4 regions of the Clostridium sp. 10cd* genome follow, and region 1 is predicted to be linked to each of the others. Evidence: riboswitches for the same ligand, from Rfam matches in the RefSeq annotation. Region 1 holds a riboswitch; each other region holds the start of a gene.
What was found. A riboswitch is a leader RNA that binds a small molecule or an ion and turns the genes downstream of it on or off. The one in region 1 is predicted to bind thiamine pyrophosphate.
Positions count from the first base shown of each region.

Region 2: it holds a riboswitch for thiamine pyrophosphate, as region 1 does, so the genes downstream of both, thiC (phosphomethylpyrimidine synthase ThiC) here and thiW (energy coupling factor transporter S component ThiW) in region 1, are expected to answer to the same signal.
Region 3: it holds a riboswitch for thiamine pyrophosphate, as region 1 does, so the genes downstream of both, ACG3M1_RS04240 (ABC transporter permease) here and thiW (energy coupling factor transporter S component ThiW) in region 1, are expected to answer to the same signal.
Region 4: it holds a riboswitch for thiamine pyrophosphate, as region 1 does, so the genes downstream of both, ACG3M1_RS04785 (HAD family hydrolase) here and thiW (energy coupling factor transporter S component ThiW) in region 1, are expected to answer to the same signal.

Region 1 is NZ_CP172347.1:77,727-80,937, forward strand. Features, by position in the region: gene ACG3M1_RS00345 (hypothetical protein) at 1-491, opposite strand, end outside; gene ACG3M1_RS00350 (GntR family transcriptional regulator) at 543-914, opposite strand; gene ACG3M1_RS00355 (hypothetical protein) at 1,012-1,341, opposite strand; TPP riboswitch at 1,586-1,687, shown strand; gene thiW (energy coupling factor transporter S component ThiW) at 1,913-2,476, shown strand; gene thiM (hydroxyethylthiazole kinase) at 2,427-3,211, shown strand, end outside.
Region 2 is NZ_CP172347.1:3,577,971-3,581,181, forward strand. Features, by position in the region: gene ACG3M1_RS17790 (hypothetical protein) at 1-305, opposite strand, end outside; gene thiC (phosphomethylpyrimidine synthase ThiC) at 636-1,943, opposite strand; TPP riboswitch at 2,042-2,146, opposite strand; gene ACG3M1_RS17800 (ATP-binding cassette domain-containing protein) at 2,304-3,182, opposite strand; gene ACG3M1_RS17805 (ATP-binding cassette domain-containing protein) at 3,107-3,211, opposite strand, start outside.
Region 3 is NZ_CP172347.1:844,416-847,626, reverse strand. Features, by position in the region: gene ACG3M1_RS04245 (ABC transporter substrate-binding protein) at 1-534, opposite strand, end outside; gene ACG3M1_RS04240 (ABC transporter permease) at 531-1,298, opposite strand; TPP riboswitch at 1,360-1,448, opposite strand; gene ACG3M1_RS04235 (YbjQ family protein) at 1,504-1,815, opposite strand; gene ACG3M1_RS04230 (hypothetical protein) at 1,796-2,014, opposite strand; gene ACG3M1_RS04225 (ISL3 family transposase) at 2,225-3,211, shown strand, end outside.
Region 4 is NZ_CP172347.1:953,175-956,385, forward strand. Features, by position in the region: gene ACG3M1_RS04780 (carboxypeptidase M32) at 1-836, opposite strand, end outside; TPP riboswitch at 1,069-1,172, shown strand; gene ACG3M1_RS04785 (HAD family hydrolase) at 1,226-1,864, shown strand; gene thiD (bifunctional hydroxymethylpyrimidine kinase/phosphomethylpyrimidine kinase) at 1,867-2,664, shown strand; gene ACG3M1_RS04795 (putative bifunctional diguanylate cyclase/phosphodiesterase) at 2,910-3,211, shown strand, end outside.

The DNA of each region.
Region 1 (3,211 bases):
GTACTGATACAGGTTAGCGTGATCAGCTTTAATAAATCAAGAAGAATGACAGCTGCAGTAAAGGGCATATAGGTAGTTGCGGTTGCCTGAGAAAGCTGAAAAAACAGAAAGGTGTTGCTTAGGAACGGCTGTTTATCTGCCATAAGGAAGTAAAGAGCAGTCCATGTCAGAAAATGCGTGCAAAGCAAACCAAGATAGGTCATGAATTGAAACAGCAGTTCACTGTAAAGAAAAGTGGATTTCCGGATTGGCAGAAGACGAACCCGGGTTAAGCCTCCTTCACTCATAAAGGTTTTATAGCGCTTCCTGTGTATCAGAAACAGGAGCAGAAAGCTTGGATAGAATGCCAGAAGCATAATAGAGTTGATATCCTCAGTAATTCCGATAAAGCATAGCGCGACCTGAACGAGGAAGATATCCACGTACAGGAATATGATCTTATTCACATAAGGCGCAGAGGTATTTTCAATAAATAAGCGAATCTCTTTCATCGCAGTCTCCTTTCTGTATTGCGCACGCAATACACTTGATGGAAATAAAAATTACGTGTTCCATAGCTTTGTAAGCCAGACAATCGTCTGCTGAAAATCCAGGCCGCTTGTCTGACACTCCTTTACAAATTCCTTCATCGTTTCCTCTATCATTTCACTGCGCAGCTTTTCCAGAATTTTCTCATTGACGATAACTACACTTTTCACATTGCTTATCGTCTTTATAATACCTTCATCTTCCAGCTGTTTATAGGCTTTTTGTACCGTGTTAGGATTGATGGAGAGCTGAAGTGCAAGCTCACGGCGGCTTGGCAGTTCTTCATAATGCTTCAGCTCATCCGCAAGGATTAGCTTTTTGATATAGCGACTGAGCTGTGGATACATCGGTTCTTTCTTGTTAAACTGTATATCCTGTAAGTTCATGCACATTCACCTCTCTTCAAGTGTATTATAACCGCAATACACTGCACAGTCAAGAAAAGCCTGTTTGTTTTTACAGACAGGCAGACTGTAAATGCATTCAAAAGATAGTTTCCTCAGCATTAAGAACACCGGTTTTTATCCATTCTGATAGATACTCGCGAATCAGATGCTCGTGTGTGTTTTTATCATTGGACACATAATTCGCAAGGAATGTAGCGAGTGTAACATGCTCCGTACGAAAGGCTCTGCTTTTATCCTTTGTTGTGTTCTGAATCCAGAAAATATAATTGTATGCTTTATACCAGGGGGAAACATATACGTTTATATGATATTGAACATTTGAACGCATATCGATGTAGGCATGAAAAATAGGCTGCTCAGATACAATCATATGCTTATAGTTCTCGAATTCTTCCTTTTGCATCATACTGTCCTCCTTTCTTTTCATCACAGAGGTTAGAAAGCATTTGACAGCGGAACAGCTGCGGATGGACTGACCTCTGTACTTAATCATAAAGAATATTATGAAAAAAACAAGCTTTCTGGGACAAGCGGTATTCTACAGGGTGGAAACGGTCATTTTATGCTGTTAAAATGAAAACTCTATGAGTTCTTTAGCTTTCAGAAAATACAGCATTGCAATTCCCTTTGAACCGTGGTAACATTTTATCGTGATAAAAAAGGGGAGCTGGAAACGGCTGAGAGGAAGCGCTCGCTTCGACCCATAACCTGATTCGGATAATGCCGACGTAGGGAACTGTGTACAATATGAGTGACTGCATATTGAGATATGGCCTGCGTTTGCTGTATCTCTTTTTTATTGCTGCATACGGAAGGGGAGCTCCAACCGTACAAAGAACTTCAGCGAGGGAGCCTGCCAGACAGGCTGAGAGGAAGCTGTATGGCTTCGACCGATCTTGGGATATCAACCGGGAAAGCTGTTTTCTTTGTGCTTCCTGTTCTTATCCCTAAGGAAAGCAAACAGGAGGTAAGTAGAAATGAAAAATGAGAATCGTGTTTTCCGCCATGTATTTCTGGCAATGATGGTAGCCGTTGGAGTTGTCATATCGCCAATTCTGCGTGTGGAGGGAATGTGCCCGATGGCACACTTTATCAATATTACAGTGGCAGTGTTGATGGGACCCTGGTATTCGTTTCTGTGTGCGGTACTGATCGGGGTAATTCGTATGGCAGTCATGGGGATTCCGCCGCTAGCATTAACAGGAGCTGTATTTGGTGCAGCATTGTCAGGTATCTTTTATAAAATCAGCAAGGGAAACATATGGGCAGCTGTGCTGGGGGAGATTATCGGAACAGGAATCATCGGGGCGATTGTTTCCTTTCCGGTCATGGCGTTGCTATGGGGAAGAAACGGTCTGACCTGGATGTTCTACGTTCCTAGCTTCTTTATGGGAACAGTTATCGGCGGTAGTATTGCATTCGTATTTCTGACATCCATGCAGCACAGCGGTATGCTGCTTAAGATGCAGAGAAAGCTGGGAGGAGAACAGAATGTACGAGAAACTCTGGAGTCTGAGAAAACAGCTGCAGCACAGTCATAATCTGATTCACTGCATCACCAATCCAATCAGTATGAACGATTGTGCAAATGCTGTACTGGCACTGGGAGCGAAGCCGATTATGGCACAGCATCCGATGGAATGTGAACAGATAACCGCATGCAGTAAGGCACTGGCACTGAATCTTGGTAACTTTGATGACAGTCGTGCGATTGCTATGAAGAAAAGTCTTCATTGTGCAAATGAGAACGGTATTCCGGTAATTGTTGACATGGTTGGTGCTGGCTGCAGTGACCTGCGTGAAGCGTTTGCAGAGAAGCTGTTGCATGAAGGAAAATTCTCCATCATAAAAGGTAATCTTTCCGAGCTGAAGGCAGTTAGTGGCCGTGACAGTCATGCTCTGGGGATTGATGTGGGTGATGATGATCGGGAAGCTCCTGCAAAGAGTGCTGAATGGCTGGCCGAGCTTGCACGCAAATATGGTACTACTGTCTTGTGCAGTGGAGAGGTGGACATTCTAACGGATGGAAAGCAGATATATTTTGTAGAGAACGGGGATTCCATGATGACGCTTTGTACAGGAACAGGCTGTATGCTGAATGTGATTGCAGCAGCATTTTTATCCGTTACAGAGACTGCGCTTGATGCAGCATTGGCAGCATGTATAACCTTTGAGCTGGCTGCGGAGAAAAGTGTTTCAATCACAGAGGGACCGGGCAGCTTTCATGCATCACTGTTTGATTCTTTATATGAAATAAATACGCTGGATTTTGCGAA
Region 2 (3,211 bases), 1.1 Mb from region 1:
TACTGCAGGGTACCTTTATCCACGATGTCCTCAGATACATGTACAAAAACAGACTGTCCCATCCGCACCTTCATACGAATACCTACGCGCACAAACTGCCTCCCTTCCGCATAGGTGGGAAACACCAGATTATGCGCAAGGGCTTTTTTCAGATTATGATGATACTCGCAGGATATACCGATCGTCTCCAAGTCCTTGTAATAGTATACCTGATCTCCCTCATCTAGCAGGAATCTCAGCTTTTTGTTGGTTTTATCAAACTCAACCACATCTTTCATCCGCTTACTGACAATAAATTCAGACATATGACCACATCCCTATCATCTTCATTATATAGTATTCAAGGGGCCTGTCAATGCTTTTCCTGTTACTTCTTGTTATCCTGTAATGTTTATGCTGTTCCTGTTACTTCTGTGTATTTTATATCTTGCGTATGATAGCTTCCCCTGTATATCGGTAAAGCTATTGTATGTTACAGTAAGTTTTCTAAACCGCTTTCTTTCATTACCTTTCGGCGTTTGTTCCTGCTTTTCCTTCGCCGCTTGTTCATGATTTTTTACACTGACATAATTTCACGAACATGCGTACAAGATATCAACCTGCCGGAAAGCCGCAGCAGCTCCTGCGTAAAACTGCTAGTCCTCTTCCATGATATCAACGATTTCACCGCGCAGAAGCTTGTTCATATTGCGGATAGCACACATTTTCCCGCACATGGTGCAGGTATCCTCACGCTCCGGTGCAGACTGGGCACGGTATGCTCTGGCCTTATCCGGATCCATTGCTAAAGCGAACATACGTTCCCAATCCAGATTACCGCGTGCTACAGCCATTTGATGGTCCCAATCCATAGCTCCCTTTACTCCCTTGGCGATATCCGCCGCGTGTGCAGCAATTTTACTTGCAATGATTCCTTCCTTAACATCATCGACATCAGGAAGAGACAAGTGCTCTGCCGGTGTCACATAGCATAAAAAGCTGGCTCCGTAGGCTGCCGCCATTGCACCGCCGATCGCCGCAGTGATATGATCATAGCCCGGTGCGACATCGGTAACAATTGGACCGAGCACATAAAACGGTGCCCCCTTGCAGATTGTTTTCTGCAGCTCCATATTCGCCTGAATCTGATGAAGCGGCATATGTCCCGGTCCCTCGATAATGACCTGCACATCCTGTGCCCATGCACGCTGCGTCAGTTCTCCCAGCGTAACAAGCTCCTCCATCTGTGCAATATCCCCGGCATCCTCCAAGCAGCCAGGGCGGCAGGCATCTCCGAGCGAAAGCGTGACATCGTGCTCTCTGCATATCCTTAAAACTTCATCAAAATACTCATAAAACGGATTTTCATTCCCGGTGATTTCCATCCAGGCAAACATGATGGAGCCACCGCGGGATACGATGTTCGTAATTCGCTTCTGTTGTTTGAAGCGCTGTGCAGTCTGCCTGTTGATTCCACAGTGAATTGTCATAAAATCAACACCGTCCTCTGCATGCATACGAAAGACATCCAGCCATTCCTGTGCAGTGATATCCCTCAATGCCTTATGGTAATATACCAGGGCATCATATATCGGCACGGTACCAAGAATTGCCGGGCATTCCGCAACCAGCTTTCTACGGAATGTCTGCGTATCGCCAAAGGAGCTTAAATCCATAATGGCCTCAGCTCCCATTTGCACGGCATGCCGTACCTTTTCCATCTCCATGTCCAAATCAAGACAATCTCTGCTCGTCCCCAGATTCACATTGATTTTTGTCTTCAGCATGCTTCCGATTCCATAGGATTTCCGGCATGTATGATGTCTGTTTGCCGGGATCACCACCTGTCCGGCAGCGACCAACCGGCAAACCTCTGCCTCCTCCATCTGTTCATAGGCAGCGACAGCCTTCATTTCCTCAGTGATGATATGCTGTCTGGCAGCATCCATTTGTGTAGTGTACATTGTGTTATCCTCCTATATGTAAAAAAAGCTGTACGCCCGCTACGGTGTCAGCTTCTATGATTTTTTCCGGATGATAACAGCATAAGCTTCCGTCCTGCTGTGCTTCCCTATAAAATCCCTACGCCGGCATTACCCGTATCAGGTTCCTTGGGTCCCGGATGATCTCCGATCTCAGCCATACGTAGGCACCCCATTTTTTGTACGAAAATATTACACCACAAAATGACGGGGCTGTCAATGCTAATTCTGCAATGGCTTTGCTTTGTGTATGCGATCATTTTCCAGAAAACAACAGATCGACGCAGCGGGAGGCATTCCCCGTTTGCATTGCCATACCATGAACAGCCTGTATAATCCGTGTTAGCCCAGTGCTTCCATAAATTGTTCGGTTTCCAGCACCTGCAGCTCCCCCTGTGCAACATACAAAACAGAATCAAACACCTCCTGTATAAACAGCCGGTCATGGGATACAGCCAGAATACAGCCTGGAAAGTCCTTCAGAATACGGCGTATGACAGGACTTGTCAGCGGAGACAGATTCCGTGTCGGCTCATCCAGCAGAAGGACATTGCAGCCCTGCTTAATGAACCGCAGCAGATACAGCTTCGCCTTTTGCCCTTCACTCAGCTGATATACGGAATGCTCCATCTCCTCTCTGGTGAACTTCATCCGTCCGAGCAATTCCCGCGCTCTTGTTATATCGTCCCTGTCACAGGCTTCCAGCAAAAATGTCACCGGTGTGTCCTTTGCTGAAAATGCTTCTGCATAATTCTGCGGCATATAGCCGAGACGAATATCCGTATGAGATTTCAATACTTTATGAATTTCCTTCATCAACAGACTTTTTCCACATCCGTTTTCACCGGCTATCACCGTCTTCTGTCTACCATAAAGTGTTATGTGAATATCCTGCAGAAGCGTACTTACGTCTGTTTTCAATTCCTCCAAATGAAACTCAAGGATACGTCGGCTTTTCGGAAAGCCTTCACACTGGAAGAAAACATCGATCGCCTCCTCCACGCTGTCCACATGCGCATAGCCCTCCTTCTCCAGCCTGCGATCCTGTGCCTTCAGATTTCTCATTTTTGTCTTTAGGGCAGCCGCATAAAACGGACTGCGCACCGTATCGTTCTGCGCATCATGCACCGCATTCATAAAGTCATTCAGCTTCTCTTTTTCCTGCGGTATTCCCGCCTCTGTGCGGATGCCTCCTGTGCTTCCTTTTTTAGCCGGCTGCACCTCTGCTTCACATATTCCTCATAATTCCC
Region 3 (3,211 bases), 770 kb from region 1:
AAAGCCGCTGCCATCTGCCCCCACCATCGTCAGCTTGGAGAAATCTGCCTTTGCGGCTGTCATTACCGCCTTTACCACTGCTTCCTCACTCGGTGCCTGCCATCCGGCATAAACCTTTCCCTCGAAATCCTTCGGTGACTTGATATTTTCCTTTTTCAATGATACAAAACCGCTTGTATTATGCTGGATGATGGTCGCAATTGCACGAATCGGCAATGGTTCCTCCGCCGTTCTCGCATACGTGACGTCCTCCTGATAGCTGACACCGAATTCTCCCTTGTTTGCGGCAACCAGTGTTGCACTTGTCGAATCGTCTCCCGGCTCAATGATATCCACATCCAAGCCTTCTTCCTTGAAAAAGCCTTTTTCCTTCGCCACATAGAAACCGGTATGATTGGTGTTTGGAAGATAATCCAGAATCAGTGTTACCTTTTTTTCTGTTTCCTTGTTTTCAGATGCTTCCTTTTTATCAGAACATCCACTCACTGCGACAGCCATCAGCACAGCCATCAGCATACAGCCTAATTTCTTCATTTCGCTTTCCCTCTTTTCTTTCTCGCATATGGAAACAACACCGCCTCCAGCAATACCACCGCCCCATGCAGCAGCAGACTCAGCGCGATAATAACCACTACGCAGGCAAACACCTTATCCAGCATATAGCCGTTTTTTACACGGATCATATAGTATCCAAGTCCTGCGGATGCACTCAGCCACTCTCCGACGATAGCACCACCGATACAGTAGGTAGCTGCTACCTTCAATCCGGAAAAAAGTGCAGTGGAGGCCGCCGGTATCTTCACATATGCATATATCTGCCATTTTTTTGCTCCGAAGCTTTTCAGCAGACTGATCTGATGCTCGTCTACTTTACCCAGCGCGTCACAGAAGGCGATTGCGACCGGAAAGAAGCACATGAAGATGACCATTAGAATCTTCGGTGCCATGCCGAATCCCAGCCAAATGGAAAACAGCGGTCCCAGCACCATGACCGGTACGGTCTGCGTAACAACCAGATGGGGAAATATGCTGTGTTTAAACAGCAGGGAAAGATCCATGCCAATCGCAATTACGATTGCGAGCAGTGTAGCGATCAGTAGACCAATGACAGCTTCCTGCAGCGTTACCATTGAATGCAGCCACAGTATATCGCGATTCGCAAACAGCGCCTGTAGGATGTTTGAGGGCGCCGGCAGAATATACAAATCAATATCAAATACATGAACACAGCCTTCCCATACTGCCAGTACCAGAAGCAGCGTGAGCAGCGGCATACCGATTCTTTTTAAACGCTTCATCCATAGCTCTCCTTTCCAATAAAAAAACACCTCCATGAGGCGTAAGTGAACCAATCTAATACTCAAGATAGATATGACTCCCTACGCTAGCATTAACTAGATCAGGTCATAAGGGACTGTCTCAGCCTTACGGCACCCCTGTCATGACACTATCATTATACACGCTCCGTGTAAAAAAGAAAAGAAAAAAGCAGACAAGCTGCTTTTACAGGAAGGTTACCGCTGTACCATAGGCTATAACCTCTGAGGCACCACCCATGATGGCACTGGATGCATAACGGATGTTGACAATAGCGTCAGCACCGAGAGCCTCTGCCTCCTCCACCATTCGCTTCGTTGCCAGTGCACGTGCCTCATTCATCATTTCATTGTATGCCTTCAGCTCACCGCCAACCAGTGTCTTAAAGCCCTGAGAAATATCCTTACCGATATTCTTTGTCTGAATCGTACTTCCCTTTACTAGTCCCAGCATATTCAGCGTTTTCCCGGTAATGTAATCAGTATTTACTAAGATCATCTTCTTCTCCGCTCCTTATCTCGTCAAGCCGTTCCTTGACAACATGTATCCACAGAAAAAGCAGTGCCAGCATGGGGATGCCAAACAGGATCACGAGAAACTCCGGTGCATCCAGAAAAAACAGGGAGCTGATCCAAATCATCATATAAAATGCAATCAAAATGCCAATTATGATAGGTGCCAGCATTTTTCTGTTCATACTGCCCACTCCCTTCTGTCGTTACCTGTATTATACTACAAAAAAGATGGGTATCCAAAATATTTGGGGGGCTAAACTTTAGGGGTCAATTTAGGGGTCTGAACTTTGAGGGACACTTTAGGGGGATAAATCCCAAAAGAAACAGGTGGCATTCATCTGTTTCTTTTTCTATAATGTTCTATTGGTTATGCTTCTGTGAAGGAGGTAATCATGGATCATTCTTATCTATTTAAATTATTAAACATTCCCGATGATGGTTCTATTATCATCAACGATGTTGAAATCATCGCTGATACCAAGTATGTATATATCTCTCGACCATCTATCCCGTCTTATTGCCCTAATTGTTCTTGCAGAATGCACTCAAAAGGTATTTATAAGCGCAAAATCAAACACCCTGTCTTACAAGACGGAACTTGCATCATCTTTATCGTGAGCCAAAGAAAGTGGAAATGCACTAACTGTTCCACATATGTTAATGAAGATTTCCCATTCTTTCAGCGTTATAAACAATCCTCTGATATTACTCCTCTACTAGTTTTAGAGGCTATGAAAGACCTTGATCGTTCTACCGCATCTATTGCCAGACAATTCAATTTATCTGATACTCAAGTTCACGATCTTTTCACTGCTTACGTGGATTTGCCACGTTTAACTCTTCCTGAGTTTCTTTCCGTTGATGAAGTACATATTGATATTTCTGAAAAAGAGAAATATGCCTTGATTCTTATGGACTTTACTTCTGGAGAGATTGTTGACATCTTGCATAACCGATGGCATCATACCATTGAAAACTACTTCTTCTCCATTCCATACGAAGAAAGAAAACATGTTCGTTATATTATTTCTGATGCATATAAGCCTTATCTTGAATTACCCAAGCATTTCTTTCCAAATGCTGTGTCGATTTTAGATAGTTTTCATGTTGTTAAATATTTATTAGGATTGATTAATACTTATATCAATTCAGTAATGAAAGCATATAAAGATAGAGATCTTAAAAGGCTTGAAAAACAAAATCATGACACCAATAGAGACAATAAAACGATTCAGGAATCACAAGAAGTTATCTTGCTTAGAAAATATCGCTGGGTGCTTTTGAAGAATCAAGACAATATCAATTACTCTGACAAAAGGTATTACCACAGCTCTCTTAGAATGTACGCAGATACATATACTATTGAAAAACTATTTCTC
Region 4 (3,211 bases), 880 kb from region 1:
GTTCCCTCATATGCTTCCTTTACCTGCAGGCCGTATTGTGCATGCCCGTATTCGTGAATGGTTGAGAAAATCGCAGACATCACATTGTGTTCATGATAATGCGTGGTAATGCGTGCCTCATGCGCTGAGAAGAAGTCCGTGAACGGATGCTCCGTTGTTGTCATATAGCATTCCCTGTCATTAACCTTCATATAGTCCATGAGCTCCTGCATAAAGGCCTCCTGTTCCTTGATATCAAAGGCTGTAAACAGCAGGGAATCGTCAATCGGTGTTCCCTCCTTCAGGAGCTTTTGCAGAAACGGAAGCAGTTCCTTTCGAATGGCATCGAAGAAGCGGTCATAATATGCAATATCGGTGTTGATCTGATAGCTGTCCAGCATAAAATCATAATCGCTTTTCTTATCTGTGACATAGGACAGAATCTCCTTCTGCTTTTCTATGACGCTGATCAGATGCGGCTTAAACAGCTGATAATCATCCTGTTCCTTTGCCTCATGCCATGCGGCCTCACTGTCTGCGATGGTTCTGCGATACTCCACGTACACCTCTCTTGGCAGTACACGCAGCTCATTCAGCTCGCGCAACAGCAGCTGCAGCTCTTTCTTACGCTCTGCACTTACATTCTCCTGCCTTGCCAGCTCTTCGATCCTTTGGATACTTTTCTTGTCCGCCATTTGATCGAAGGCTTCTCCCGACAGGATCGCCGTCATGCGGTTGCGGTAGGGAATGCCGTTCTTCGGAGCAATCGTGGCCTGGTCATAATACATTGTGCTCAGTGCCATCTGATAGGCGTTCTTTTTTTCTTTATACTCATGAAAAAATGCTTCTAAATCCATGTTATCACCTCTGTAATGTATTGTATCACAGCTGAAGAAGAAACGTAACTGTTCCCGATAAAAAGATGGAAGGGACAAATGTGCAGCTGGATACCATCCGATGGCATCGGGTGTGTCTGCTTCCCTTCTTACCGGCCTTGCAGAATCCTCATCTGTCAGCCTGCGTTTAGAAAAAACCTTGTCTTCAAACGCGGATGCCTGTTGACGAAAATATATGGAAATGGTATGATGAGCGTGGAAATAAGGGAGCTTGTAGACAGGCTGAGAGGAAGTTGTGAACTTCGACCGATTACCTGATTTGGATAATGCCAACGTAGGGACTGCAGATATAACGTGGGTTATGCATACATGGCATAGCCCTTTTTTCATTATAAAAGGAGGCGCAGCATATGAAGGGGTACATATTTGATCTGGATGGCACGCTGGTGGACTCCATGTGGGTTTGGGAGGATCTGGCAGCGGTCTATCTTCAGACAAAGGGTATCAAAGCAGAGGAAAATCTCAGTAAAGAGCTGCAGCTGATGACGATGACAGATGCTATCCGGTATCTGAAGGAGAAGTATGTGATACAGGATTCCCTGGCACAGGTGCGTACAGAGGTTTATGCAATCGTACGACGACGCTACAGGCAGGAGGTTGCTGCCAAAAAGGGGGCCAGGGCCTGTCTGGAAAGACTGCATACCCAGGGGATGCGTATAGGCGTTTTGACGGCATGTGAACGGGTTTGCGCGGAAGAGGTCCTGAAACGAAACGGTCTGCTGGAATATATGGACTTTGTCGCAAGCTGTGAGGAGCTCCCCTATGATAAGCAGGACGGACGTCTGTTTGAGCTTATGCCTGCCATGCTGCATACGGATAAGGCAGAAACGATGTTTGTAGAGGATGCACTGCATGCCGTTCAGACATTGAAGACGCATGGCTTTCACGTGACAGCGGTATATGATGCAGCCAGTAAAGCGCACTGGAAAGAAATCTGCATGCAGGCCGATGCAGCCTTCCTGTCGCTGGATGATTTGAAAGGAGAATGAACATGAAAACTGTTGTAACAATTGCCGGCACTGACCCTACAGGGGGAGCCGGTGCACAGGCTGATTTAAAAACCTTTATGGCACATGAGGTATACGGTATGAGTATCCTGACAGCCCTGGTTGCACAGAATACAACCGGTGTGACTTCGATCATGAATGTAACACCGAAGTTTTTAAAGGAACAATTTGACTGTGTCTTTACGGATATCCGTCCGGATGCGGTAAAAATCGGCATGGTTTCCCAACCGGAGCTGATTGCCGTCATTGTGGAAAAGCTGAAGCAGTATGCAGTGGAGCGCATTGTCGTTGATCCGGTTATGGTCAGCACCAGCGGCTCCCGTCTGCTGGAGGATACAGCGCTGGAGCTGTTGCAAACAAAGCTGCTTCCTCTTGCCGATATCATAACACCGAATCTTCCGGAGGCTGAGGCTTTAAGCGGTATACGGATATGCAATCATCAGCATATGAGGAAGGCTGCTGCCATGATTGCGCAGGACTATGACGGATACATTCTGATAAAGGGCGGGCATTCCATGAACCGTGCCGATGATTTGCTGGTACATAAGGATGAGGCTCACTGGCTCTCCAGTGAAAAAATCGATAATCCAAACACCCATGGAACCGGCTGTACGCTGTCCAGCGCCATTGCCGGCAATCTGGCACTGGGATATGATATGATCAGTGCAGTGGAAAGAGCCAAGGCTTTTATCAGCGGTGCATTACGCGATGGTCTTGATCTGGGACAGGGCAGTGGACCATTGAATCACTGTTGGAATATCAAACAGAAGCAGCCGTTATAGAAGGTGCCCTTGAAAAGATGGACATAAAAGCATTTGTTATTTCAATATGTGTGATGCTGGTGTGATATATTTTTTTGATGAAGTTTCCATACAGTCTAAAAAACCATTCATTTAGGAAAATGATGCAATTTTTTTCATGCAGATGTGGTATGATATAGGAAGAAAGAGCTTCTCAAAAATACAGGGATTTTGATGCTGCATTCTGCCATTTTAAAGAAGCCTGAAATCAGAAACGGGGTTGTTGTATGAAAAGCGGTAAGGAGATTCTGGCTGAGTTTCAGCTGGATCCATGGATGTTGTATGATACCATAGTCAATAGTACGGATGATTATATTTACCTTGTGAACATGCAGGAGGATCGTGCTTTAATTTCTGAAAATATGCTGCAGGATTTTGACCTTCCCGATCTCATTGTCCCTGGACTGATTCCGTTGTGGGGGGATCTGGTTCATGAACGTGACAGACAGCGATTTGATGATTCCATTACGGCTATGCTGAACGGAGAAACCGATGAGCATAATGTGGAATATCAGGTGCGCAATCGTAA